Regions from separate parts of the Paenibacillus sp. B1-35 genome, predicted to be linked through region 3. Evidence: riboswitches for the same ligand, from Rfam matches in the RefSeq annotation. Region 3 holds a riboswitch; each other region holds the start of a gene.
The links. Region 3 has a riboswitch for cyclic di-AMP ahead of ACQ5BJ_RS24930 (C40 family peptidase). Riboswitches for the same ligand answer to the same signal wherever they lie in the genome.
Positions count from the first base shown of each region.

Region 1: linked by a shared signal. The riboswitch ahead of ACQ5BJ_RS21580 (hypothetical protein) and the one ahead of ACQ5BJ_RS24930 (C40 family peptidase) in region 3 are both predicted to bind cyclic di-AMP.
Region 2: linked by a shared signal. The riboswitch ahead of ACQ5BJ_RS00685 (CAP domain-containing protein) and the one ahead of ACQ5BJ_RS24930 (C40 family peptidase) in region 3 are both predicted to bind cyclic di-AMP.

Region 1 is NZ_JBCHVJ010000007.1:91,766-101,610, forward strand. It holds gene kdpB (potassium-transporting ATPase subunit KdpB) at 1-868, opposite strand, end outside; gene kdpA (potassium-transporting ATPase subunit KdpA) at 963-2,642, opposite strand; gene kdpF (K(+)-transporting ATPase subunit F) at 2,697-2,777, opposite strand; cyclic di-AMP (ydaO/yuaA leader) riboswitch at 3,079-3,256, opposite strand; gene ACQ5BJ_RS21580 (hypothetical protein) at 3,271-3,678, opposite strand; cyclic di-AMP (ydaO/yuaA leader) riboswitch at 3,749-3,939, opposite strand; gene ACQ5BJ_RS21585 (hypothetical protein) at 4,332-4,703, shown strand; gene ACQ5BJ_RS21590 (hypothetical protein) at 4,843-5,061, opposite strand; gene ACQ5BJ_RS21595 (glycosyltransferase family 2 protein) at 5,113-6,501, opposite strand; gene rfbB (dTDP-glucose 4,6-dehydratase) at 6,584-7,576, opposite strand; gene ACQ5BJ_RS21605 (sugar phosphate nucleotidyltransferase) at 7,573-8,304, opposite strand; gene ACQ5BJ_RS21610 (WIAG-tail domain) at 8,535-9,845, opposite strand, start outside.
Region 2 is NZ_JBCHVJ010000001.1:126,364-136,208, forward strand. It holds gene ACQ5BJ_RS00670 (PocR ligand-binding domain-containing protein) at 1-707, opposite strand, end outside; gene ACQ5BJ_RS00675 (glycerol dehydrogenase) at 907-2,037, shown strand; gene dhaK (dihydroxyacetone kinase subunit DhaK) at 2,041-3,801, shown strand; cyclic di-AMP (ydaO/yuaA leader) riboswitch at 3,964-4,092, shown strand; gene ACQ5BJ_RS00685 (CAP domain-containing protein) at 4,099-4,869, shown strand; gene ACQ5BJ_RS00690 (nucleoside recognition domain-containing protein) at 5,042-6,445, opposite strand; gene ACQ5BJ_RS00695 (FeoB small GTPase domain-containing protein) at 6,423-7,157, opposite strand; gene ACQ5BJ_RS00700 (FeoA family protein) at 7,154-7,408, opposite strand; gene ACQ5BJ_RS00705 (NAD(P)H-dependent flavin oxidoreductase) at 7,826-8,947, shown strand; gene ACQ5BJ_RS00710 (PASTA domain-containing protein) at 9,176-9,845, shown strand, end outside.
Region 3 is NZ_JBCHVJ010000010.1:35,011-44,855, reverse strand. It holds gene ACQ5BJ_RS24940 (M1 family metallopeptidase) at 1-742, shown strand, start outside; gene ACQ5BJ_RS24935 (carbamoyl transferase) at 747-1,568, shown strand; cyclic di-AMP (ydaO/yuaA leader) riboswitch at 1,886-2,027, shown strand; gene ACQ5BJ_RS24930 (C40 family peptidase) at 2,031-2,510, shown strand; gene ACQ5BJ_RS24925 (serine protease) at 2,808-3,329, opposite strand; gene ACQ5BJ_RS24920 (response regulator transcription factor) at 3,501-4,106, opposite strand; gene ACQ5BJ_RS24915 (sensor histidine kinase) at 4,103-5,284, opposite strand; gene ACQ5BJ_RS24910 (ABC transporter permease) at 5,285-6,019, opposite strand; gene ACQ5BJ_RS24905 (ABC transporter ATP-binding protein) at 6,109-7,017, opposite strand; gene ACQ5BJ_RS24900 (ABC transporter substrate-binding protein) at 7,310-8,674, shown strand; gene ACQ5BJ_RS24895 (RNA polymerase sigma factor) at 8,770-9,354, shown strand; gene ACQ5BJ_RS24890 (DUF4179 domain-containing protein) at 9,335-9,845, shown strand, end outside.

The DNA.
Region 1 (9,845 bases), on a different contig from region 3:
TATCCCCGCACGCTTCAACCGCCTTGCCTGATGTTGCAATGACATTAAAGCGGGTTACGCGATCCATACCAGCGATCCCGATAGCGGACAGCAAGCCGCCAATCGTGGTTGGAATCAAGCAGACCAGCAGGGCAATCAGTACCCCGGCATTCAATTCAACCTGCAAATAGTTACTGAATATAGGCAGCGTAACGACAACGACCAAAAAGATAAGCGTCAAGCTGACAAGCACGGTATGAAGTGCAAGCTCATTTGGTGTCTTCTTGCGCTGTGCGCCCTCTACAAGCGAAATCATCCGATCCAGGAACGATTCTCCAGGGTCGCTTGTAATTCGAACACGAATCTCATCACTGATCACTTTCGTTCCGGCCGTTACAGAGCAGAAATCCCCGCCTGCTTCTTTCAATACAGGAGCAGATTCTCCCGTAATCGCCGATTCATCAACAGAGGCCAATCCAGAGATTACCTCACCATCTCCAGGAATTGTTTCCCCTTCGCGAACAATTACGACATCTCCCTTGCGCAGCTCGGATGAGGATACGCGAACCGTACCTGCTTCCGTAATTTTATTAGCCCATAAATCCCGCTTCGCTTGCTTCAAGGAATCTGCCTGTGCCTTGCCCCGACCCTCTGCAAGAGCCTCAGCAAAGTTGGCGAACCACACTGTAATGAACAAAATGAAGCTGACTGTGCCGTTGAACCAACGCGGCATTGGCGAGCCAAATGCATCTGGTGCGAATGTAAGCAGCAGCGTAATGACGAAGCCTACCTCGCAAATGAACATCATTGGATTTTTAACCATCTGACTCGGATCAAACTTTCGCAGCGCATCAATCGAGGCTGCCCGCATTAAGCTGCCTTCGAACATGCTCCGTTCCTTCGTATCTGTAGTATGTCTGCGCGCCGGTTCATATGGTGCGGGTGTTTTCATCTGTTTTTCCGTTCTCATTTTCCGTTCCCCCTTATTTCCACAACGTCAGATGTTCTGCGACCGGTCCAAGCACGACTGCCGGGAAGAACGTCAGAGCACCTACAATAAGCACTGTGCCGACAAATACGATACCGAACAGCGCCGTATTCGTTTGGAACGTACCGCTTGTATTCGGAATCGGCTGCTTCTTCGCCATCGAACCGGCTACTGCCAGCAGAGTAATGAGCGATACATAGCGCCCTAAGAACATGACGATCCCTGTGGAAATGTTCCAAAATGGTGTTGCGTCGCCCAACCCTTCAAAGCCGGAACCATTGTTCGCAGCCGAGGACGTAAACTCATACAACGCCTGAGACAATCCATGGAACCCTGGATTGGACAGCGTATCCGCCTGTGTAGCAACTGCAATCGCAGTCGGTACAAGAATCAGGATCGGATGCACCAGCAAAGTAACTGCCAGCAGCTTCATTTCCCGGCTTTCCAGCTTGCGTCCCAGAAACTCAGGTGTTCGTCCGACCATGAGACCGGATAGGAATACGGCAATCATAACGTACAGCAGCACATTCATAAAGCCTGCACCAACACCGCCAAATACGGTGTTCAGCATCATATTCGCCATCGGGATCAAGCCGCCAAGCGGTGTCAGCGTATCATGCATATTATTGACGCCGCCCGTCTCTGATGCAGTCGTAACGACCGAATATAGCGAGGATTGAGCAACGCCAATGCGTACTTCTTTCCCTTCCATGCTGCCAGGTCCGCTTAATCCCGCAGCGTTCAATACCGGATTCCCCATATATTCCGCCGTAAGAGAGGAACTAAGCATAATTAGGAACAGGATCGCCATCGAGACGAATAGAACTCGTCCTTCCTTCTTGTTGCCGACCATACGGCTGTAGGTAAATGGAAGTCCTGTACACAGCATTAGCATGAGTAAAATATGAATTAAATTCGTCACACCATTCGGATTCTCAAATGGATGAGCAGAGTTCGCTCCAAAGTGGCCGCCACCATTGTTGCCAAGCTCCTTAATCGACATCATAGCTCCTACAGGGCCAAGCGGAATGTGCTGCTCTGCTCCTTCAACAGTTACTGCACTTTCCATTGGACTTAAGGATTGCGGTACCCCATTCCAGATGAACAGCACACTGGCAACGATCGCAATTGGCAGGAAAATACGCGTAATCGAACGTACAAGGTCTGCCAAGAAATTGCCGAGCGGTTTGCCAGTCAAACCGCGAATAATCGCCATCACTGCCGCAAGAGCTGTAGCAGGAGACGTGAACATTAAGAAAATAATGCCCATCATTTGCGACAGCAGGGACAGCCCACTTTCACCGCTGTAGTGCTGCAAGTTCGTATTCGCCATGAAGCTGATCGCCGTATTGAATGCCACTCCCGGTTCCATGCCCGGAATCCCATTCGGATTAAGCGGCAATACCCCTTGAAGGCGGAATATTGCATATGTCACCACAATCATCAGCACGTTGGTGGCAACTGCCGTAAAGGCGTATGCCTTCCAGCTTTGCGATTTGTCCTTAATGCCGAAACATGTAAATAAAAATCGATCTATCGGCCCAAATACAGAGTCCAGCGGTCTTGGAGCTCCGCTATTATCAAACACCCCTGCCATATATATTCCGATCGGACGCGCTATCGCCAAGGCAAGCAATAAGGTAATTCCAATGGCGATCCATTCGATTGCACTCATCGTTCCGTTCCACCCTTCTCTAATGTACAAATATCAACAATGATTCTGCCTAAACTAAAATCGTTCCGGCTTGACTAAGGCATATAACAAGTAAATGAACAAAGCCGTAATCAAGGTGAATAAGACGATCATCATGAGCGATCACCTCGTTCTTCCACTTCCGCCTTGCACCAATGGAGAATTCCCAATACGCTCAGTCCAAGCAGCGCGATAAGAATCATCATGACTGCATCAAACATTGTCCCTTCCTCCTCCTGAATAAGGTTCTCATCTTACAGGCAATGCTGCCGCGATCCCGTTCTTATCAAGCCTTATTGGCTCAATAAGAACGCGCAGGCAACACAAAAAGCCACACGGAAAGAGGGACCCTTTCCGTGTGGCTTCACTCACGCATTGTCAAATAAACGTACGCGTAATTGTTCCACGACGAAATAAAGGCTGCCTCCTTGGACGCTTACGAGGTTAGCTGACGGATTCGGGCGCGAAGAGTCGCCCTACCAGCCAGGAACGGATTCCTGTGCCGGATTCACCCCTTGCGCGAACTGTAAATGTACAGTTGGCGCACGAACGTTGGTTCCCCCGTTCCCATGAATGGGATTCAGCGGTGAGCATTGCCTATATGGATAAATTAGATGATATCAGATAGTAAAAATGATACTTGATCCGATTGCGTATAAATGACGTAATTCGCACCAAGCAATCGGTAAATCGACTGCGGATGATGACGCTTCGTTACGATTGTGATCGGCTCCGTCGTCCATTGTCGGCATATTTGAAGCAGCCGGCAGGATAGTGCAAAGCTTTGTTCAAATACATAGATTCGGCCAATTGGAACATGAGGCACAGCCCACGCCTTCGGCTCCGTCGTATTGATTCGACATACCGGAGTAACTCCAATACCTTCCAATCGCTTCGCCAACCGTCCATTATGGGCGATACCCGCTATCGAATATCCTGCTCCTTTCAATTGGCGTATAAAGTCAATTCCCATCTCACAGCCTGCGAACACTGCAATGACCCGGTCCGCATCGTACATATCCATTTCCTCCTGTTCATCTGTCCGAAGCCCTGCTTGCAAGAAAGAGGTACGTCGCCATCTGATCAGGCGCGCCTCTCCCGTACGCTTACGAGGTTAGCTGACGGATTCGGGCGCGAAGAGTCGCCCTACCAGCCAGGAATCGATTCCTGTACCGGATTCACCCCATGCGAACGTTGGCTGCTGACGATTACTCAGCTCTGCATTCGCTTTATTGGTTCCCCCGCTTCCGCTTTCTGCGCAATTCAGCGATTGAGACGCAACGGATATCGTTGTTGTTGCTGAACTGAATCTTACGCCTTTCCCCCTCCTGCTGTAAATGAAATGAAAACCATAATTTCTCCATTTCCAAGCAATTGTGATGAACTAATCCCATCTTATCTCTCATTACAGCCTTATTACCTCGCAATTTCTCCACTTTGCTTGTACGGCGATGATTTCATGAGAAAAACAAAGAAATTTAAATAAATACCCGTATGTAAACGCTTTGCTTGACAATTCATTTCAAAATCATGGATTGGCATCTATTTACAATCTTTGTGCCAAAAGGTAGGATACGCAATACGATCGAATGGCTTTCCCATTGCCGTCGGTACAGACAGATTCAATGCATATGTGTAGCGCTTCAATACAAATACAGGAGGATGGACAGAATGTCATACGCAGAGCTTGGCGAGTCCCAAAAATACAAGCTTACAGAACAATGGAAAATTTGGAACGACCTGCATGGCGAACAGCTATTCCAGCCGCAAGATACACAAATTTATATATCTGACGAGCTTGTTTTTGTTCGAATGAAGCCCGCTCAGCTCCATGCCGACTACATGCCTAGCAGGATCAATAAGCACTTACTCCAACGGGCGCAGCGCGCCTTTTCCCAGTGGGAGCAGCAGCAGCGCGGCATCATGTGGGAATCAATTATTCCCCGCGCCCTGGGAGTTCATATTGCACGCATGTGGCTTTCCATGCCTTTGCAAGGAGGTTCTACGTTGGATGTCATTCAGCTTGAGGTGCGGCCAAAATAAGAGATCGTTACAATTAGGGAGATGTTGAAAACAGCGAAATTCGCAATTCAAAAGGGGATGCCATCACCGAAGACTTTATGTCATAAAACACAAAAAACAGCCCTCCTCTTGCTTCGCAAGCGTCAGACTGTCTTTGATCCTATACTTGATTGGAATATATCAGGTGATGGCCATCTTCGAACCCCTTGGCAAACCCGGCTTCGAAGCCATCTCGATACGCAGTTGCTTCAGCTCCCTTATAAATGTTCGAATGCGTCTTCTTTGTCAGCTTAGATTTTCGGTGTCGAATACGTTGCTTCAGTCCCGACAATTGTCTATCCGTTTGTCGGATTTTCCGTATCCGCTTCATTTTATCCAATCGTGTTCTCCCCCTTTCTGCCGCCATTCAACTGCTGCTTAACGGACTCATTTATAACAGATGCAAATGAATTTCTGGAGCTGCCATAATGGGGAGCCCTTCCTCAAGGGCTTCCTTGTCGATCTCGGTACGCTCCACTACTTTCTCAGTCAATTCCCAGCGCGTTAAAGCATGCTCACTCATGAATTCCCTGTATAGATCCCCTTGTCGTTGATAATACCTTCCGGATTCTGTAGTAAACACACTGCCCTCCGCGATTCCCCCATCTTCTGTATGTGATTCCTTCCATTTCTTCGTCACGCTTTCCGCGTCTACCGTTGATCCTGTCGGCCATCCCCTCAGATCAACCTGACTTACGCTTACGATCGGGATGGTTAGGTTCCCTTCAACCGGATGCTTGGTACCCTGTTCAATCCAATAGACAGTCTCTGACAATCCCGCCACAGCCACATGAGTCGGATAGAATGTCTGGCAGCGTTCACCGTTTTGTTTGCCATAACGTTCACGAACACGATGCATCCAATTATAAGGGTTCCGCCACTTTTTCTGGAACAGACTTGCATAATTATCATTTGTGGATTGAGATTGATCCCCAGATGCAGTTGTCCCTTTACTGACAACCTGATATATGCATGTATCCTGAGCGACGACTAGCTTCCGACCACTAAGCCTGATTCGGACATTGTAATCCTCGACCTCATAATATACATGACCATAGCCCTCGTCAAAATAACCAGTCTCTTCAAATAAGCTACGACGGAACAATAAACAACCGCTTTCCAAATGATCAGCACTGTTCCATTTACTAGGATCCAAAACAGGGCTAGTGGATTCTGAATGATAGTGATGCAAATTTTCCATCTGTTCATCGGTATCCGCAAGCTGCTGCTTCTCATCCAGAACGTACGTCACTGGGCCAACCATTCCAATCTCAAGATCACTATTCAGACATGCCAGCATATTCGTCAGCCAATTGGATGTAACGAACGTGTCTGGGTTCAAAATACATATCGACGTGCCTTTTGACATCATCAATCCTGTATTCACAGCACCAGCAAATCCTCTAACTTTCTCATGAATATAAAACCGAAATTGTCCGGATTTCTTATTCAAAAAAGCAGATGTACCATCCGTAGACGCATTGTCAACGACGATAATCTCATAAGGCACTTCCGTATAGGCGCGTATGCTGTCTACACACTGTTCAAGAACATCCACCTGATTGTAAGTAGGTATGATTATACTCGTACCCTCAAACTGCTCACCATACTTCTCCTGTCCAGCTTGAAGACCTTCTATATATCCGAGCGAATAGCCGTATTCATAACGTTCAGTCAGCCTTTCACCCTTGCGCTTTCCTAGTAAATGGCGAGCTATTCGCTGGCCTTGAGCCTTTGTCTGCCGAGATGTTCGCGGCAACGGTCGGCGTTTTTTGAACATATCTTTCGGCCCCTTTTTCTATCGTTTTACCAATTGTCACTCTTGTTCGTTGAAGGCAGCCGCTGCTTGCTTGAACCAAAAACTAGCGGCTTTCTAAATACGCATTAGAGCGCACTCGCTCACACCATGCTTGATTCGATACATACCATGCAACCGTCTGGCGCATCCCCTGTTCAAGCTCAATTTGGGGACGCCAGCCTAATTCTCGCTCACTCTTACTAGGGTCAATAGCATACCTCTTGTCATGTCCTGGACGATCCGAAGTAAACGTAATAAGAGATTCCGGCTTATTAAGCACTTGAAGGATCATCCTCACGACATCCAGATTCGTCCGTTCATTATGACCACCTATGTTGTATACCTCACCGACTTTGCCCACTCGCAAAGCAAAATCAATCGCAGTGCAATGATCTGTCACATGCAGCCAATCCCGTACATTTGATCCGTCTCCATAGATAGGAATCGGCTCGTCATGCAATGCCCGCAAAATAATAGTCGGAATCAGCTTCTCCGGAAATTGCCGCGGTCCATAGTTGTTCGAGCAGCGTGTAATAACAACAGGCAGTCCATACGTCTGCCCATACGCGCGGGCAAGCAAATCGGAGCCGGCCTTGGATGCGGAGTAGGGGCTATTAGGTGCAAGTGGCGACTCTTCCGTGAAACACCCGGTATCCTCAAGCGATCCATACACTTCATCTGTGGAGACATGGATAAACTTCGAGACTCCGTGCCGTTTGGCAGCCTCCAGCAGTTGAAACGTCCCCCATACATTCGTTCGAACAAACGCCTCTGGATCAGCTATACTTCGGTCAACATGGGATTCTGCCGCAAAATGCACAACCGCATCGTAAGCCGTTTCAGCGAAAATACGCTCCAGTTGCACGTGATTTGTAATGTCTGCCTTAACGAACCGATAGCGCTCAGAAGACGACACCTCTTCCAAGTTATCAGGATTGCCTGCATACGTCAGAGCGTCCAGATTCGTAATGCGTAAGTTGCTATATTGGGACAGCATGTAGAGGATAAAATTGCTCCCGATAAATCCCATGCCGCCTGTTACCAGCACATGCGTCATAACTGCACCTCCCATAGCTGCTGAGATGCCTCAGACAAGGAATCAAATGTCCCCGCATCGATCCACCATTTCTCCAGCAAATTGTAATGCAGCTTGCCAGCTTGGGCGTAACAGTTGTTCACGTCTGTAATTTCCAGTTCTCCTCTGGTAGAAGGAGCGATCGACCGAATGTGCTCAAATACATGAGTGTCATACATGTAAATGCCGGTTACACAATAAGAGGAAGCAGGGACTTTCGGCTTCTCAACGATTCTTACAATGCGATCCTGGCGCTCCTTATCGAAAATCGGTACGCCATATCGATGCGGATCCTTGACCTTCTTAAGCAAAATACGCGCTTCCCCAAGATCCTGATTGCGATATTCGTCTACATAAGGCGTTAAATTATCCAAAAATAAATTGTCTCCTAACAAGACAACGAATTTTTCATCTGGCGGAAGATAGGGCTCTGCTAGCGACAGCGCCTGTGCAATGCCTCCTGCCTCTTCTTGAACTGCATACGTAATATTGACCCCCATGGATTGTCCGCTTCCGTAATATTCGGTATATAGCGCAGCTGACGTTTTGCCGATGACCATGAAAATATCCGTGATACCCGCTGAGCGAAGACGCTCAATCGCATAACTGACCATAGGATGCTTCCCAACGGGTATTAAGTGCTTATTGATCAGCTTCGTCAATGGATAGAGGCGTGTCCCCGTGCCTCCAGCCAAAATGATGCCCTTCATTACATACACCCTCCCTGAGTGGAACATATAGAAATGAGCTCTCACGTCATAGATTTTACTCATCGCTCGTGTTCAATTGTGACATGTGCGGAAAGTCCATTATATGTGGGAACAATTTGTCATGTGAGTAGATGTTGGTTGGCAAGGATAGAACGCAACCGCCAGCTGCCACAGATGAAGCTGACGGTTCCGGTAAGCTGGGAATATGGGAGTATCACACTCCGTTACTCCTACCCAATTGCTATCCAAGACACCAATCCATTCGGATGTGGGCTAATGCGTGTTCGCATAATTTCGATAATAGCGTGATCAGTGGATTGGGATTTCATTACGGCGTAACATGCAGAATGATTCGTCATCGCTACCAGTACATAATTCTCATTTTGATAGGGCTCATCAAATGAAATACGCAATTCGATCATCTCATCAAGATCTCGGAATGAAAATGGCACCGTGCCAAATTGCTGCAGAGCGGCAGTATGAGTCGATGAGGCTCGAATTGGTGTAAATGCACAATGTTCTGTTGTGATTACGCCAGGAGTGATATCCGCTGAGCCAATTAACGGTTGCTCAGATATTTTGGAATCCCACGTTTCGGATAACATAAGAAACAGTTCCTCATCCAAATGCTCGACACTTATTACTCCCGACGCCAGATGATCACGCTCAATCGACTGTGCTTGAATATGCGATCCACTGACTGCATGCGGAGCAATATGGTGCTGTTGAACCGATTCTACTGCTAGATGATGCGGATGCACGGCTCCCTCTGACAGATGATTCGGGTGCACGGCTCCCTCTGCTAGATGATGCGGGTGCACGGATCCTTCCGCCAGATGTTGCGGATGCACGGATCCTTCGGCCAAATGATTCGGATGCACGGATCCCTCTGACAGATGATGCGGATGCACAGCTCCTTCAGCCAAATGATTCGGATGCACGGATCCCTCTGACAGATGATTCGGGTGCACGGCTCCCTCTGACAGATGATGCGGATGCACGGATCCTTCGGCCAAATGACTCGGATGCACGGCTCCCTCTGCTAGATGATGCGGGTGCACGGCTCCTTCAGCCAGATGTTGCGGATGCACGGATCCTTCGGCCAAATGATTCGGATGCACGGCTCCCTCTGACAGATGATTCGGATGCACGGCTCCTTCAGCCAGATGTTGCGGATGCACGGATCCCTCTGCTAGATGATGCGGGTGCACGGCTCCCTCTGACAGATGATGAGGATGCACAGCTCCTTCAGCCAAATGACTCGGATGCACGGCTCCCTCTGCTAGATGATGCTGTTGCACGGCTCCCTCTGACAGATGTTGCGGATGCACGGCTCCCTCTGCTAGATGATGCTGTTGCACGGATCCCTCTGACAGATGTTGCGGATGCACGGCTCCCTCTGCTAGATGTTGCTGTTGCACGGCTCCCTCTGACAGATGATGCGGGTGCACGGATCCTTCGGCCAGATGTTGCGGATGCACGGCTCCCTCTGCTAGATGTTGCTGTTGCAACGCCCCTTCAGCCAGATGTTGCGGATGCAC
Region 2 (9,845 bases), on a different contig from region 3:
AGAATGGAATTGGAAGCTAGCTTCTGCTGATTTTTCATCTTGTTGATTTGATTGTCAATCAGTGTGTTGTCCAATTCCGATTTAAACGATTGGATGCTTCGGTAGCTGTGATCCGCCAAAAAGCTAGGTGTCGAATGACCACTCGCTAGTGCCTGACGGTACATATCAATGGTCGTATTTTTCGCAATCGCTTCCTCGACAATGTAATTGCATAAATGATAGAGCATTTCAGAAATGGTGACGACTTCATCATAGGATAATACTGGCAAATCACTGTATTCCGGTTCCAGCTTCATAAACTTGCGATTTGAATCCGCATTGGCTGGACGGGATACAATCTGTTCAAGCTCCAGCGGATTGTCGCGCAGCTTCACTTGTCCCGCCATAACTGCCCCCATGTACTGATTATTGACGATGATAGGTATGGCGATATCGACAATGTTAAAATGGCATAAATAAATATAGGGTTTATTCAACCGTACAGCCTCTAGTCCGCCTCGCGCGTCACACTTCTGGCAGTATTGCGATAACGATTCGTCTTGCCGAATGGCTTTGCAGAAGCTTTGGCAATGGCTATGCGCTGTAACGGGAACTCCCTTGTAGTCGGTCGTAATAACGGCCATCTTCGTAACCAAGGAAAGCGAATCCTGCAGCTTCTGCCATTTCTCCATATCAATAATGCTTTCCAAGCTAAATCGTGTACTCATGATGGTTCATTCTCCTTTTGTCCGCTTGGCCTCATTATACATAATATTCTCATCCGAGGACAAGATAATACCATTTTGCAGGAGGAGGATAAGATAATCCGATATGATAGCGCTTTATTTGGCAACAATAGTTCCATGATCTTGTTCTTAGACGAAGTTATAATAAAGATGTTCAAACACACAGAGGAGGCATACAATCATGAGAAAAGCGTTTATCAGTCCAGCAAAATATGTGCAAGGTGAAGATGAACTATACAATTTGGGTTATTTCATCAGAACATTCGGAGATTCTGCTCTTCTAATTGCTCATCCTGACGATGTGCAGCGTGTAAAGAATAAGCTTGAACATACAATGAATAAATATAACGTCACCTTAGTTGAGAGCGGTTTCACAGGAGAATGCTCGCGTCAAGAAGTTAAGCGGTTGCAATTGCTTGCGATTGAGCATAATTGTTCTTGTACAATCGGTCTTGGCGGAGGTAAAGCAATTGATACCGCGAAGTGTGTAGCGGAAGGTGATGCATTGATTATTGTCCCTACGATTGCTGCAACCGATGCGCCTACAAGCCATTCCGCGGTTATGTACACGCCTGAAGGCGAATTTGATGACTATGCTTACTTTAAGCAAAGTCCAAGTGTAGTCATGATTGATACAACGGTTATTGCCAATGCGCCTACTCGCTTTCTCGTGGCAGGCATGGGGGATGCGCTTTCCACATATTTTGAGGCACGGGCAACGGCAAGTTCTTATTCAAACGTGAATGCAGGGCTGCCTTGCGGCGCAATGGCTGGAGTCGGGCCTGCCAAGGGTACAAAAGCAGCACTTGCTCTCGCCAAGCTTTGCTATGAGACACTGTTGGAAGATGGCGCAAAAGCAAAGATGGCCTGTGATGCGAACTTGGTCACGCCAGCACTGGAGAATATTGTGGAAACAAATATTTTGTTGTCCGGTTTAGGATTTGAAAGTAGCGGCTTGGCAGCAGCTCATGCCATCCACAATGGGTTAACGTCACTTGAAGGCACTCACTCTTATATGCATGGGGAGAAGGTAGCCTTTACAACCTTGGTGCAGTTGGTTCTTGAAAATGCAAGTGCGGCAGAAATCAACGAGGTATTGAAGTTCTGTGTCAGCATCGGACTTCCGGTATGCTTGGCCGATCTCGGTGTAACAACCGTTACGAATGAAGAATTACTAGCCGTAGCTCAGAAGTCGTGTATTCCTGAGGAATCTATTCACTCCATGCCATTCCCGGTAACCGAAGAGATGGTTGTATCCGCGATTCGAGTGGCCGACCTTATGGGGCAACAATTCAAAGCAAAGGGTGAATAACCGATGAAGAAGATTATGAATCAACCAGAAACATTAGTGCGAGAAATGTGTAACGGTATGGTACTTGCACACCCGGAGCTGGAATTCATTAGTAAATATAAGATTATGAAGAAAAAAAACGTGAATCGCGACAAAGTCACGTTGATTAGCGGTGGAGGAAGCGGTCATGAACCAGCGCATGCTGGCTTTGTAGGCCAAGGCATGCTTGATGTAGCGGTGTGCGGGGATGTATTTGCTTCTCCATCTCAAATCCAAGTCTACCAAGCGTTGAAGGCTTCCGCGAGCAAGAAGGGAACGCTGCTCATTATTAAGAACTACAGCGGCGACATCATGAACTTCAAAAATGCTGCCCACTTGGCGGGTGAAGACGGGATCAAGGTTGACTATGTTAAGGTGGACGACGATATTGCGGTTGAGGACAGTCTGTACACGGTCGGACGCAGGGGTGTAGCGGGTACGGTGCTCGTTCATAAAATTGCCGGCGCTGCCGCGGAAGAGGGCTTGGAGCTTGCAGAAGTGAAGGCAATTGCCCAGCATGCGATTGATCATACAAGAAGCATCGGTTTTGCGCTTACCTCCTGTACGGTTCCTGCAAAGGGCACGCCTACATTTGAACTGAATGACGATGAAATCGAGTATGGTGTTGGGATACACGGCGAGCCGGGAATTCGCAGAGAGAAAATCGCGTCTGCCGATGAATTGGCTCACAAAATGGTGGCGGATTTGTTCCGTGATATGAAAATTTCGGAGGGTTCCCAGCAGGAGCTTGCCGTGTTGATTAACGGATTTGGCGGATCACCGCTGCAAGAATTGTACTTGTTCGCAAATGCAGTGGTTCGTGAGATTCAACGCCAGAACGTAACTGTGATGAAGGTGTTGGTTGGCAATTACATGACAAGCATCGACATGGCTGGAGCATCTGTGTCTTTCATGCGCTTGGATGAGCAATTGAAGCATTATCTGGCAGCAAGTTGTGATACGCCAGCGCTGCAGCTTCATGGTGAATTGCACCCGATTACAGTCGAGAAACAGCAAGGGGATACAGTTGTGGATCGTGAAGTATCTTATCAGAGTGAAACGAATCCAGCGTATGCGAAAACGGAAAAGGACACTTTCTCACTTCACAACCTTATCTTCCTGACAGACAAAATGAGCGAAATCATCATTCAGAACGAAGTTCCGTTCTGCGAGTTGGATGCACATGCAGGCGATGGTGACTTCGGAATGAGTGTAGCGAAGGGTTTCAAGCAATTGAAGAGAGAATGGCATGAGATAATGAATCACCATTCGAACAATATTGGCGAATTCCTGCATGCATGCTCATTAGTCATTATGGAGCACTGCGGCGGCGCATCTGGTCCTATTTGGGGCTCGGCATTCCGCGCTGCAAGCAAATTTGCCGGAGACCGAACTGAACTGTCTATTCCTGAATTTGCACAAATGATGCAGGCGGTTGTGAAAGGCATTCAAGACACGGGGGAACGTTCCTTCGGAAGAGGTGCTGTAGTTGGCGATAAAACATTGGTAGACGCACTAGCGCCATTCGCTGATGCATGGGTGCAAAGTGCGGCTAATGGAGACGGACTAAAGCTCGCTGCGGCTAAGGCTGCGGAAGCTGCTGTTCAGGGTGCTAAGCATACCGAAACAATTGTTGCACGAATGGGAAGAGCAGGCACGGTTGGCGAGCGCAGTATCGGCTATCCAGATGCAGGAGCGTATGCGTTGGGTGTCATCTTCACAGAGCTAGCCCAAGTCATCGAATAAGAATCGTATGATATAGATTTATTTTAACATAGCTATAATTGGTGTAGTAAGCCGGAGCACAACTGTATTGTGCTTCGGTTTTTTTATATGGAAAAATATATCTAAAATAGCATTATGTTTAAAATGATCTGATTCAGCATCCGTGATAGGATCGGAAACGTAATACAAAACAAGCCGAAGCTCAACAGAGCGCGGGGGAACCACACATTGGGGTGAAGTCGTATAACGACAGGGGAGTCCGCTTTGACCCGAACCCGACAGCTAACCTCGCAGGCTGCAAAGGGAGAGATGTACAGGATGAATAACACATTTAAGAAAGTCGTACTTACAGGTGCAATTGCATTGGCACCAATTATGGCAGCGAATTCAGCAATGGCTGCACCAATGAAGCCTATGCAAGTATCGAATCCGTTGAACCAAAATTGCTCGAACGTCATTAATACGAACGTCATTCATGTGAACAAGGTTTTCCAAAATAAACAGGAATTGAAGCAATATTTGACGAAATGGGTCGAAGAGTTTCAAAAACAAGTTCATAACACTAAACCTCCTGTTTATAAGCCAGCAAAGCCGGAAGGCAACAAGCCTGGGGTGGAAAAACCAGAGGTAGCAAAGCCAGAAGGAAATAAACCTTCGGCAGAAAAACCAGTAAATCCTGGCGAAAACAAACCTACAAAACCAGAAGAAAACAACAATGCGAACAGCGACTTTGCGAGCCAAGTTATTGACCTGGTGAACAAAGAACGCGCCAATGCAGGCTTGCAGCCGTTGAAATCCGATGCAGCATTGAATAAAGTAGCGATGATCAAAGCAAAAGATATGTACGATAATAACTACTTTAGCCATCAATCCCCTACACTTGGCTCTCCATTTGATTTGATGAGAGCACAAGGCATTAACTACAACACTGCTGGCGAGAATATTGCAAAAGGTCAACGTACGCCGCAAGAAGTTATGAATGCGTGGATGAACAGCGACGGCCATCGCAAGAACATTATGAGCTCCAGCTTCACATCCATCGGTGTTGCTTACTACAATGGCGTTTGGGTGCAAGCATTCACAGGCTAATTATCGAATTTGGAATTATATATTAGTCATAGAACCTGCAGAGGAATCTGCAGGTTCTTTTATGTTCGAAGAATGTTTGCAGAGCTTCGTCTGAGGAAATCCAGAATTCATGCTTGCAGCAATAATAAAACCCCTGAACGGAGAAATCCATTCAGAGGTTCTATGTGAATGGTTATACCCACCCGAAAGCTCTGGCAAGCTGAGCTGTGGCAAAGGTAACTGCAATCGCGATACCAAGCGGAATGACGGCAGACAAGACCGTCCATTTTATACTTTTCGTTTCCTTATAAATATTGAATAATGTCGTACCGCAAGGATAGTGGAGCAAGGAGAACAACATCATATTCAAGGCTGTCAACCATGTCCAACCATGCTGTAGAAAAATATCCTTAATGTTCTCCATACCATCTGCATCTACCATAGCACCTGTGGACAAATAGCCCATAAGAAGGATTGGCAGGACAACTTCGTTCGCAGGCAGTCCGAGCAGGAATGCCATAATAATGAAACCATCAAGACCAATCGCATGAGCGAATGGATCGAAGAATGAGGCCATATGGTTCAAGACACTGTCGCCGCCAACCATAACATTGCCAAGAATCCAAGTAAGTACGCCTGCAGGAGCCGCAATAACGACAGCGCGGATCAGTACATTAAGCGATTTGTCACGTGACGATAACAAAATGGTTTTCCAAATCTGCGGTCTGCGATAAGGAGGAAGCTCCAGCGTATAGTGGGTTGGAACACCGCGCAGAGCTGTTTTTGACATCACCCATGATACAGTTAGCGTTACCACAATCCCAATCATAACCATGCCCATAACGATAGCAGCCGTTGCTACGGTTTGCATTCCACTTGCAACACCAGTTGCCATGAACAGAGAAGACAACAGAATAAGTGTAGGCCATCTGCCATTACACGGTACGAAGTTATTCGTCAGAATCGCCAGCATCCGTTCACGAGGCGACTCAATAATTCGTGTGGACAAAATAGCTGCAGCGTTACAGCCGAAGCCCATAGACATTGTCAAGGCTTGCTTCCCATGGCCGCCTGATTTCTTGAACATGCGATCCATATTGAAGGCAACGCGCGGTAAATACCCGAAGTTTTCAAGCAATGCGAAAATAGGGAAGAAGATCGCCATTGGCGGCAGCATTACGCTAATGACCCATGATGTTCCACGATATAAGCCAAGTACGAGAATGCCGTGCAGCCATGCTGGTGCATTCATCGCTTCAAATGCCATGTTTAAGTAGCCTTCGATTACTTCGAAGAAGGAGAATATCATTTCCGACGGAACGTTCGCTCCAGCGATCGTTAGCCAGAATACAACGCCTAGAATGGCGAGCATAATCGGAAATCCCCAAATTGGCGAGGTTAGAACTTTATCTAACCGGTATGTGCTTTTTAACTTATTCTTGTCTTCATACACAATAGCTGTGCTACATATTTCACGAGTCGTACGATAAATATCAGTTACAATTCCGTCTCGGATCGCTTCTCCGCTCGCAAGGCTGCGGGCTCTGGACAATAAAGAGTCCAAAGAATCTGAATTAGTGGCAAGCGGTGTGGCCATACGAAACAACTCCTTTCACTGAATCTGCGGCCGGCGAACTCCATTTGGACTTCATCGAATGAATCAAGCTTTCATCACCGTCCAGCAGACGAAGTGCAATCCATCGTGTTGGATATGCAGTACCAAGCTTTTCACGTATGATCGGTTCAAGCTCAGCGATTTTCTTTTCAATATCCTTGTTATATTGAACGAGCAGCGGGTTAGGGACGATCCGGCCGGAAGCCACTCCCTTGATTTTCTTCATCATTTGGTCAATCCCAGTGCGATGTCTTGCGGAGATCGCTACCGTAGGCACACCGAGCTTCTTCTCAATGGCATTGATGTCGATCTTAACACCGAGCCGCTTCGCCTCGTCCATCAAGTTTATACAGACCACAACACGGTGGGTCATCTCCATTACTTGAAGAGCTAAATTCAAATTACGTTCCAATGATGTTGCGTCTAGCACGACGAGTGTAACGTCAGGCTTTTCAAATATAATATAATCTCGAGCCGCTTCTTCGTCGGCAGAATTGGAGTATAGTGAGTACGTCCCTGGCAAGTCGACCATTTTATACGAAGCACCTTCATGATTGAAGTGACCCTCCGCAGTTAATACAGTCTTTCCCGCCCAGTTCCCGGTATGCTGTCGCATCCCTGTAAGTGTATTGAACAATGTACTTTTTCCTGTATTCGGATTGCCGGCTAGGGCAACCGTATATTGTTCAGTCATTCGTTGTCCCCCCCGACTATTTCTCCGTACATAAGCGTGCTTTCTTCCTTGCGAAGCGCGATCGTTGTATTATTGACCCGGAATGCAATCGGATCGCCGAGCGGGCTGCGCTGCAGCACTTCGATTACATTGCCTGGAACAAATCCGAGATCAAGCAATCTTCTGCGTAATACCCCTTGAACTTCGATTCGATTCAGCCGCACATGTTGGCCAGTGCCAGCATTGTATAATGTTACGTCGTTCGAATGCATTTTCGAATCACTCTCCTGATTTCACCATGTCCCAAAAAGTTTACCTAGAGCAAAACTAATCCCAAACAAAAGCGAAGTTTTCCGTACATGCCACTTCATTAGTATAGGTCAACTATGTTTGTTAGGCAACAAAAATTTTCCCTAAGGCAAAAATATATGTTGTTTATACTATGCAAGAAAGGTAGCAACGTTGCCTTCTTCTCTTAATAACTAATAGTTCTGACAAGCTTGATTCAGGCAATTGCACATCTCCAACAACATCTAGATTTTTTTATGTCATAAATATCATCTTGAATACATAGCGTAGGTTTTTTTTGTAATATACAGGAAATAGACTTGATTGCGTCGAAGGCTTAGGAAGATTCGCTATTTGTATAAAACTAAAGAGTGACATGAAAAAGGAAAGGAAGGTTGTATGTGAACAAGAAATCGAATGCGATTATAAATCGATTGCATATCAAATATCCGATTATACAAGCTGGTATGGCAGGTGGAACGACAACACCTGAGCTTGTGGCGGCTGTATCGAACGCTGGAGGACTTGGAACGCTTGGGGCAGGATACATGTCTCCGGAACAGATGAGAACCGCTATTCGAGCAATTAAGCAGCTTACTGGCAATCCATTTGCCGTAAATCTATTTGTACCAGAGCCTCCTGGCATTGATGGGTGCATTTCGAAAACGGTGATAAAACAATTGGAGGATATCGAAAAGGAAGTGCGAAGAAAGGGGCAAGTAGAAGTCGGCAATATAGGAATCAGCGCGGACAGTTATTTCTTTGATGAAAAAAGCTACCGGGAAACTTTTCATGAACAGGTAAAAGTGATTGTTGAAGAGAAGGTTCCCGTCCTTAGCTTTACATTTGGAATTTTGGATGACTTATATATTCGACAATTGAAAAAGGCTGACATTGTTTTAATAGGGACGGCAACCCATGTTGAAGAAGCGGTTAGTCTTGAAGCTGCAGGAGTTGATATGATTGTGGCACAGGGCAGTGAGGCAGGGGGCCATCGTGGGACATTTGCGGGGGATCCCCATTCTTCCTTAGTTGGGACATTAGCGTTAGTGCCGCTAATCGTCGATCATGTAGCAACACCTGTTATTGCTGCAGGTGGGATCATGGACGGGCGGGGGATTGCTGCTGTTATGGCTCTCGGAGCACAAGCAGCCCAATTAGGTAGTGCATTCCTACTGTGCAAGGAAAGCGGCGTACATCCTGCCTATCAAGAAGCGATTTGTTCTTCTGACGAACGCAGTACAGTTATTACGAAAACCATTTCAGGCAAACCTGCCAGAGGTATACGCAATGAACTAATTCATAGATTGGAGTCGTGTTTAGCTTCCATTCCAGCATATCCAATTATGAATGAGTTGACGAGGAGTGTTAGACAGGCAGCCGCACGTAACAGTGATCCTCAATATATGTCGTTATGGGCAGGGCAAGCTGCCCGAATGGGGGAAATTACAGGTGCAGGTGATAAGATGGAGCAGTTGGTAAAGCAATGGAGATTGGTTGTGAACGCGATGAAAATGGAATAAAAATTGTACGCATGTAATATGAAAATAATGGACGAAAATATGCTGAAAAATTTGCGAAAATGCGGGAGATTAAGCAATATCGGCATAAGTGTAAGGAATCGGCAAATAGCCATACAAAGTTTCGTTAATGCAAGTTTTGCAAAAAATCAAAAATTCCTTCATAATGGCTTAGGAGAGCTCAACGTTCAGCGTTGGGCTACGAGCATGAATCGCGGAGGAGCAAGACATATGAGTGCTTACATTGGAGAACGTTATCAATTATGCAAAGTCATTTTGCATCTGGCTGATGGAATATTATATGAAGCAATAGATTTATCACTAAAGAGAGACGTATTTATATATTTAGTAGAAAATAAAGGGCTGGATAAGGCTGAACAATGCAAGAAGGCGTTTGGGCAAATCTCGCATTTTTCAAATAATCGATTTTTCCATATGTTGAATGCCGGCACATCCGGCAGTGATTTCTTTGTTGTATTCACATCTTACAATGGAATGCCGCTTGCAAAGTACATACAGCATCACGCATTGAGTGCGACGAAGACGCTGTCGTTGGTTTATGAAGTTGGCAAGGCGGTTCAAGATGCGCTGGAATCAAATATTACGAACTTCTCGGTATCCGTCGATAACTTGTGGATTACGGAAGATCATCAAGTGCTAGTGATGAATTATTGGTCGACTGCGGCTACAGAACGATGCGGTACATTGGGATTATGTTATTTGCTGTATCAATTAAGTACCCTCCATCTGAATGTGCCACAGTATTATGAAATGTACGAGGCGCGTTTGGCCGGCGCATTGAAGGAGTTGTCGCCTGGTCAGAAGGAAGCATTGTTGTCCCTTGTACAGAGTGTATATTTGGGAGAGAGCTCATCGTTCTCCTTCATGCTTACGCTTCGCG
Region 3 (9,845 bases):
ATTTGAAGAAGCTTGGCTTGATGAAGGTTTTACTTCCTATGCGGAAGATAAGCTGATGGAACAGGAATTCGGCGTACATCCTAATAATGCGGTACAAGCGAGCTATATTACAGATCCGGCTCCACTCAAGCTGGAAGCTTGGCGATACAACAACCAAGATCATTACGCGGAAAATGTGTACATGCGTGCCAAGCTGGTTCTTCTCGCTATTGAGAAGCAGGTTGGAGAAAAGATGATGAACCGCATCATGAAAACCTATACGCAGAAATATCGTTTCAAGCATCCAACAACAGCCGATTTCCAGCGCGTCGTTGAACAGGTAACGAATCGCAAGTGGATTGATTTCTTCCAACAATATGTGTACAACGGTCAAATGGCAGACTTCGCTGTAGAAAATATTGAATCTCGTACGATTGAAGCAAATGGCTCTATCAAATATGAAGCGACTGTTCACATTCGCAAGCTGGGAGCCAATTATCCTTCTATTCCAATCGTGTTTGGATTTACCGATGGAACTACAACACGCAAGTCATGGAATGGAGAAGGAGATCGAATTCAGTATACGATAACCCATAAAACACCGCTTAGCTGGGTAATGGTCGATCCACTGTACACTATTGTCGTCGAAAACAAGCATATCAACAATTACATGCGTGCTCATGTCGACGAACCTATTCGTACGCGGGTTAACTTGTCCGTTATCAAGGTAATCGAAGCAATTACGAACATTCTGGGGTGGTGATCGCGTGAAAACCTATGTTCGATCAGGCTGGAATTGGTGCAAAGATCATATTTACATTTGGATTATTCTATTTTTGTACCAACTGTTATGGGGGTTCTTCCTCTACCGTTTCGTCGATGGAATCGTGACGCCTATCCTGCGCCGCTACCCAGATCCTGCACCTACTGAAATGAGCAAGCAGCTCTTTCTAACAGAAAGCCAATTCCATCTAATGAAGACAAATGACTATATGCCATACTTTTGGGCCCTTATCGGCTTCATCGCCATCCATTTGCTGCTTACGCCCTTTATTCATGCGGGCGTATTCCATGCTATGTCACGTCCCAAGCAGCAGGGGCTGGCCTTCTTTCAAGGTATCAAGCTTGTATGGAAGCCCATGCTTGTCCTATATTTGTTAGAAGTTCTCCTCATCACGGTCCCTGCCATATGGTTCGTTCCCTATACTGCGAATGCACTGTCAACATCGAATTCTCTTACTTCCTTGCTTATGGCCATAGCCCCCTTTGCAATCGCTTGGCTTATTGGCGGCTGGCTCGTTCACCAACTTTTCCTGTTCCTGAACTTTGGTGCCGCATCAGATACACCATTAATTCGCTCTGTGACGGCTGGTACGCGGCGCCTGCTGCCCATCCTCGGGCTATCTCTAATATTTATCGGAACTACAATTGGAATAGGCATTATGTCTACATCCGCTGCCGCAATGTTCACAGGCATTACCGCACTCATTATTCAACAGGCGCTGCCTGCAATTATGACTATGCTGAAAATGTGGGGATTATCTGCTCGTCATGCGGTATGGCAGGAAGCTGAACAGCAAATGAAATAAACAAAATAAATGAAGCAATAGATCAAGAAGTAATGAATAGATAGGAATGAAAATAAGGACATCATGAAGTGATAACATTACAAAAGTTACAAGGCGTTACGATGAAATGATGCACAGCAGCATAAGAAAAATAAAAAACTTGTCTATCAGCGAAAAATAACGCTGATTTGACAAGTTTTTTTCGTGTCAAGGACAAAAAATATTTGTCAAAGGAAAAATCGTCTGTTACAATAAATCTAGATTTATTACAACTTTGTCATGAAAGCGGCACTAACTCTTGCAAAATTGTTACTATCGCACGCAGCAATACATATCCCAAAACCAGATTGCCGAATTTCCGGATAGTCCGGAAAGCGGGGGAACCAGTTTTTACGGGTGAATTGATCTTGAAACACAGGGATCATAGGGGTCCTTCAACCGAACCCTCCAGCTAACCTCGCAGGCACGGAAGGAGCTTTCCCTTTGAAGAAGAAGCTAGTTACAGCGGTACTCGGGCTGAGCGTTTTGTTTACATCGCTCGGAGCGGGAAGCACATTCGCAGCATCCAAAATGGACAACACGATTGACGGTTTGCTAGGCATTTCGTACAAGTATGGTGGAACATCAACGAGTGGCTTTGATTGCTCTGGATTTACCAAGTACGTGTTCAAAAAGTTCGAAATTGATCTCCCTCGCACATCTTCGTCGCAATTCGACTCTGGCGACAAAGTAAGCAAAGACGAGCTTCGTCCAGGAGACCTAGTTTTCTTTGACACAAGCGGCGGCAACGGTGTATCTCATGTCGGTATTTACGTAGGCGATAACAAATTCGCACACGCTTCGACTAGCAAGGGTACGCGCATCGACAGCCTAAGCATGGACTACTACGAGAAGCGCTATGTAGGTGCTCGTCGAGTATTGAGCGAGAATGACTTTTCGTCTATTGCTACAGACGATAAATAGCTTACTAGTTTCCTGCACTCTTAATATTATTGAACGACTGCATAACCCGATGAGAAGCGCTGCGCGCCTTTTCGTCGGGTTGTTTCATTTAATCCCCTCGCATCCGTAACATTTCGGCTCCTTTATCCTATGCAGCTCTGCATGCCAATGATTCATGCTTCTATATATATTTACGAAATCATTACCTTTTGGTTTCTGCACAATTTCCTAGCCTATATAACACAGGGACATACGCTGCCGCGCATGTCCCAATATTTAAAATCTGGTTATCAGCATACTTGTATCGGCGCTGCACACTTATTTGGCTGACCCGTTTAATTCTTGGAATTTCGCCTTTATCTCTTCTGGTGTGAGCCCATCTGCGTCTGCTGCTGCCTTATGCTTTTCTTCCTCATGCTGAAGCTGCGTTTGACGATCCTCGACAGGCTTCCCGTTATCGTGATGTTTCTCGTGGAACAGTCGTCCTTTTATGCCCAATTTCTCACGCAGTTCCTGACGAATTTGCTTGCTGCTTTTCCCTTCTGTCGAAATGCCATGCTTCTTGGCGAGCAATTGAACCTTTTTCTCATGAAGCTGTTTCATTTCTGTACGGAGCTCTTTCATCTGAGCTTGTATCTGCTCTAACTGCTTGTCTGTCTCCGAATCCTGCTGCTTCGCATTGGACTGTCCTACCTTCGTTGCGGCTACACTTATGGCAGTCTGGCCTTTGGCCTTATCTGACACAGCATTTTCCCCATTGCTGCTTTGCGCTGCTGCAGGCGATGCCATCAACAGAAGCATCAGACATGTCCATGCTGCTACGGTTGAATTGCGTTTCATTGGTTCCACCTCCTTATGTAAGGGATGGCTATAGTATGTTCGTTAATCCTGAAATGAAACTGAAAATGAGCTAAATATTCGTTTATGGTGGGTCACACCTGAATAAGACAAGACTTGCAGGAAACGTCTCACGTCCACGCCGCCCTGTATCTTGTACATCCAGTTGTTTATTTAGTCCAGCCAGCCTTTTTCCCGCGCAATTCGAATGGCCTCAATTCGCGTGCCCGCTCCGACTTTACTGAGCGCATCTGACATATAATTGCGTACCGTTCCGTAGGACAAGAACAACTTTGCACTAATATCCTGCATGGACTGCCCTTCTTCTGCAAGTTTCAGCACTTCCTTCTCCCTTGGAGACAAAGGGCAAGGATCCTCCCAAGCCGCTAGTGTCAATTCGGGACTCATCACCCGCTTGCCCGCGTATACTTTGCGAATGGCATCCGACAATTCATCACTTGGGCTGTCCTTAAGTAAATACCCCCCTACACTGGATGCCATTGCACGCTGGAGATAGCCCGAGCGAGCAAATGTTGTCAGCATAATGATTCGGCATGCCCATCCTTTTTTCTTGACCGCATCCGCAACATCCAGCCCCGTCATGAGCGGCATTTCAATATCCAATACAGCAATATCGGGATGCAGCTCCTCTATTAATTCCAGCGCAACTTTTCCATTCTCCGCTTGACCAACCACTTCGATATCACCTTCAAGGGACAATAAGGTGGCTAATGCACTGCGCAGCATCTGCTGATCTTCTCCAAGTATTACTCGGATCATTGCCCTTCTCTCTCCTTCCCATCACGAATAACGCGAGGTATAACTAACGATAATGCCGTCCCTTTGTGAGGGGCGGAATCTACCACAAGTGTTCCATCTACAAGCTGCAGACGCTGCCTGAGACCTGCCATGCCCGTCCCACTTGATTGCTTAAGCTGATGCTCATTAATACCTACACCGTTATCTGCAATATTCAATCGTACTAAGGACTCCTCAACTTCAAGCAATACAGTACAGCACTTGGCTTGGCTGTGCCTCACAACATTCGTTAACGTTTCCCGAAAGCACATGGCTAGAATCGTTTCCTGCAGAGCCGACAGCGGCAATCGGGATACCATAGTTGAGACTGTAGCAGGTTGGGCGATACCCTCTCCACGTTCCTGAAAGCTCAGTTCTATTCCTGCAGCTGCACAAAGTTGTCTGCCATGTTCGTATTCCTCTGCAAGCTTAACGATCTTCATCTCAGTTACGAGCTGACGCATCTGCTTCAACGCCGCACGCGAGGTTTCCCGAATTTCCCTCGCTTCTGCAATTGCCCGCTCCGGATTACGTGTAATCAGCTTTTCTGTCACTTCACTCTTCAGCGTAATTAAAGACAACGTATGTCCAAGTGTATCATGCAATTCCCGCGCAATGCGCTGTCTCTCTTCCTGCTGTGCCATTCGCTCAAGCTGTGACGTAGCAGCCTGCAATCGTTCCGCCATCTGCTTGTACTGCCCTGCTGCCTGCATGATGAACGGCATGAATAGGATACCGAACAAAGGCGGCAACAACAGCGTATGCAGGGAAGACCATACGGTTATGGTATCCAAGCGTTGAAATAACCCTATTATAATGCCTACTGTCATGACAGCAGCTATACCCAAAATAACTGTTGTTTTTTGCTTGCTTATCATCTGCGCGATCATGAACACCATATAAGCATACATAGGGTGATAGAATAGGATAAACATGAGAATAATCACAACCTGAACAGTCAACCATAGCAATACCTGCTTCTCATAATGGTACTGCAGCCAAAATGCGATCACGAGAAACAGAAGCAGCGTGAACCCCAGCCAAAACTTGGCGGAGGTTTCACGCAGCAGGAAAAAAATAGGCACACATAAGTTGGCAAGGGAGATATAAGGCTCTACCCCCTCTTTTTCGGGAAATAATCTCTTCTTACCTACGTTCACTTACATCGCTTCCCGTCTGTTGAAGATATAACTCGATATTACCATGAAGATAATGCCGCAGCCCAGTAGAATAGCCCAATCCAGCAGTGCAGGACTACTGCCAGCAAGCATATTCCATGCACCATGTGCATAACGGTAGGATGGCAGCCATTCCCCAATTGCCTGCATCCAGCCCGGCAATGTCTTCAGCGGCATCCACAAGCCCCCCATGATGGCAAAACCCATGAGCAAAATATTAGCAACCGCAATGGATGCGTCAGCGCTCTTCATCGTTCCAAGAAGCGAGCCGATCGCGAGGAATGGAATGCTTCCAAGCCACAGCCACAATCCGCATGTCATCCATTGTACAGCAGTAAGCTCAATATGATAGGCAAAGTAGGCAGCAGGGAAAATAATCAGAATGACCAGCATATGCACCAGCATATGCGATACGATCTTAGCTCCGATCCATACCGATGGAGAGAGCGGTGTTAGGCGAAGCAAACGCGTCCATCCGTCACGACGCTCGTATGCTAAGCGAATGCCGAACTGGCTCATTGCCGTGCCGATCAGGCTGAATGCAGTCATCGACATTAACGAAAAGGCCCCATATGTCGTTGATTCAATAGACTTCGATGCACCATTTAAACTAGCAAACAAGAAATAAAAAGCGATTGGCATGCCAAGCGAGAATAGTAAGAAGAATGGACTGCGCATAATTCGCAGACTCTCTGCTTTGATTTGAGCTTGCAACATTAATAATTCCTCCTGATAAATGATTCGATTTTTCGATATGTGAGGGGAAACTCTCTTCCCTAATCCGTTTATTTGTAGACCGTAGGCAGTTATATAATTTCACGTGCAGCTTCATGCGATTTTGTAATTGTACGGAAGGCATCTTCAAGCTTAGCCGATTGGATATCAATATCACGTACGCCCCAGCCGGATTGCATCAACGCGGATAATACCTCATCTGTATTCCGAACGTGGATACGAATCTTACCCGATGCACGTTCTACCTTCACGACACCCGGAAGCTGCATGAGCGCCTCGTCCTGCTGTTCGACTTGTAAGCTGAAGGACACTGTCCGCAGTGTCGTTTGCGCCTTGAGCTGTTGTGAGGTTCCGCTGGCCGCTACCGCCCCTCCTGCAATGATGGCGATATGGTCAGATACTGCATCAGCTTCTTCCAAGTCATGTGTCGTAAGCACAACGGTACGTCCGTCGTTCGACAGAGCGCGAACCGTATCCCAGAAGCGATCGCGTGCTTCTACGTCCATGCCGACCGTCGGTTCGTCGAGCAGGACAAGCTCGGGATTGCCGGCCAGGCTTTGTGCGAAGGCCAATCTTCGACGCTGTCCGCCGGATAGCGAGGATGCGCGCCGCTTGGCTTCTGCATGCAGACCCGATAGGTCGAGCAGTCTGGATAGCGGAAGCGGGTTGCGATAGTAACTCCGGAACAAATTTAATACCTCCGCAACATTCAAGCCGTCCGCCGCCTTTACATCCTGCATGAGGGCACCTACCCGCTGCCGAAGTTCTTTCGTCCCCGCAGGTTGGCCAAGCACCTTGATCTCCCCTGATGTCGGCTTTTGCAATCCAAGGATCATGGAAATCGTCGTTGTCTTGCCCGCACCGTTCGGGCCAAGCAGTGCACTAATCTGTCCACGCTCAAAGCGGAGATCGATATTGTTTACAGCGCGAAAGCCGCCAAATTGCTTTACAAGGTTGGTACATTCGATTGCGTATGTCATCTATGATCATCCTTTACTTTTCTTTTTTGCTGTATTGTAAGCGCTGATTGTTCACCTGCCGTATTGCTTATGTAAGTATTGTACGGCAGTCGTAGTTGAACCAATTAGTGTACGATGTCATCAACTGCATATGACAAATGTCAGAAATTAAGTGGCAGTATTCGGAATGCTGACCGCTTCTTTATATAAAGGGCACTTTTTAAAATCAACGACTTTCCCAAGCCTTAATTTTGGCAGCCCCGTCACAAAACAGCATGTCTGTCCGTTGTATAAGCAGAAAAGGAGAGATAGCATGAAAAAGAAGTGGAAGCGTGGAATTGCACTGATCATTGTCATGTCTTTACTAAGCGGTTGTTACGGAGAACAAAAACAAAATGAGATATTGGAAAGTGGAAAAATCAAAGTCATGTACTATGATGAACCGTCGTTCTATAACGATTACGGGAATCTCTTCAAGATGAAGTATCCAAAAATCGAATTTGATGTCATCAACATGAATAACGTGCACGTAAATCGCGAGCAAAACGGCGCTTGGGACTACCATGTAGAATTAAAGAAATTAATTGAGGCACATAAGCCTGATGTGCTGCTGCTAAACGAGAATTTGTTCGAAGATTATGCGCGTCAGGGGCTGCTGTACGACATCGAAACTATGATTGCAAAGGACAAGTTCGATATCGACGCAATTTCTCCCGGACTTATCGAGATGATTAGGGGGAAAGGAGACGGCAAGCTATACGGATTAGCCCCGTATTTTTACACAGATGTCCTGTATTTTAACCGAGATTTGTTCAAGCAGCATCAGATTGATGTGCCGACGAACAAGATGACCTGGAAGCAATTGTTTGAGTTATCGAGAAGATTCACCAATACGAGCACTGGCGAAAAGACAGTAGTTGGATTATATCAGGACTACGGTGTGGAGCACATGTTACAGCAGGTCGTGTCTTCCTCCGAGTTACGATTACTCGATGCAAAGACAGACAAGCTGCTTATCAACTCGGACGGTTGGAGAGAAGCAATAAAACTTGTAACAGACGCCATACGCGATAAATATATCTATCTGCAGGCTTCAAATCGAACTAGCGAAGAGATGATCGAAGGCTTTTTTAGAGGTCAAGCTGCGATGACACTCAATGGACCTTGGCTTGCGAAAGAATTGAAAGCACGCGCTCTCTTCGACAAAGCATCGAAATCGTTCGAATGGGATATCGTTACTATGCCTGTTGCTTCTTCCTCCCCAGATGAATCGGCAAATGTGCATGTCCCGGAAATTTTTGCGATAGCCGGAGACTCGTCAAATAAGCAGGCGGCATGGGAGTTCGTCAAGTTCGTAAATAGCGCGGACATGGCTATGTCCGCATCGCGGACGGTAAACGGAAAATTGCCGGCACGCCCTGGCTTGCTCCAAGATATTGAAGGCAAAAGCCCGGAACCTTTTTATTTGCTTACGCCCAAAAAAGCACCTTCTTTCGAGGAATCTCTAGGCAGTACAGCCGCGTATAAAGAGTTCAATCAATTATTCCAACCTGTCTTGTCAGAGGAATTGCAAGCGATTATCGATGATAGGCAGACCGTTGAGGAAGCGATAGCCGTGTTGGAAGTGAAGGGACAAGAAGCACTGCAAAAAACAAAAAACAAAATATCTGAAAAATAATGCACTGAAACAGTGCTCTTATTACCCAAAAGTGAAGCTATACAATAACAAGGCATTGTTAATCCGGGCTGTATGAAAGGAGGATCCATACGGCTATGCCATCCAGCTTAGATTATCAAACTGTTGAGACTTTAGAACATGCCATTGCTCAAGTCAAGCGCGGAGATAAAGAAGCATACACCCATATCATCCATCGATTTCAGAAACAAATTTATCTATACTGCTACTATTTGTTGGGCAGCAAGGAAGAAGCCGAGGACGCTGTTCAGGACATATTTATTAAAGGATTTCAACGTATCCACCTTTTCGAGCCTCAGGTATCTTTTTCAGCCTGGATCTATAAGATTGCCTACAATCATTGCTTGGATATTTTGAACCGCAGAAGTAGACGCCGAAAAATACTCTCCCTGTTGAAACACGATCAAATCAATGATCAAGAGATTAAGTATGAAGATCTGGTTTATCAATTGCTGGACAAGCTTTCTACAGAAGAGCGGCATATTTTGTTATTAAGGGCCGTAGAAGAATATAGCTTCGATGAAATTAGCGAGATTATGGATTTAAAGCCATCGACGATTCGAAAGAAATATGAACGTTTGCGGAAAAAACTGCTTCGATATCAAGCCAGTCCATCCACAGAGGAAGGAGGACTTCATAAGCATGTCATCAAGCCATCGTAACGGTGTAGATAGTGAACAGTTAGAGGCATGGATTCGCCAAACGCCGACAAATCCCGATTTTACGGGCCAAATTATGAATCGATTGGATACCGAGCCACTATTTGTTGAAGCTTCACGTAAAACACGTCGCAGTCCAGCAGTCCGTTCCATTGTCACATCGATTGCTGCAGCAGTCGCTGCATTCGTCTTATTAATAGGGGTCTCCTTCCTGTCTCCCACGGTAGCCGAGTCCATGAGACATGTGCCGGGCGTGAGCAGTCTTTTTCGCCTTGCGGGAGATCTAGGTCTGCAGGCAGCTGACGAAAAAGGACTTGTCACCTCATCTGGGCAGAGTGTGACCCATCATGGTCTGACACTTTCGATTCCGGTAGCAACCTATGACGGAGTACGAGTGGCAGTTGGCATTGAACGATCGGGCTTATTAGGGTTGCAGGAGAGCAGTAGCCGCAAACCCTTAACGGAATCTTTAAGTAATATTCAACTCCTTATTG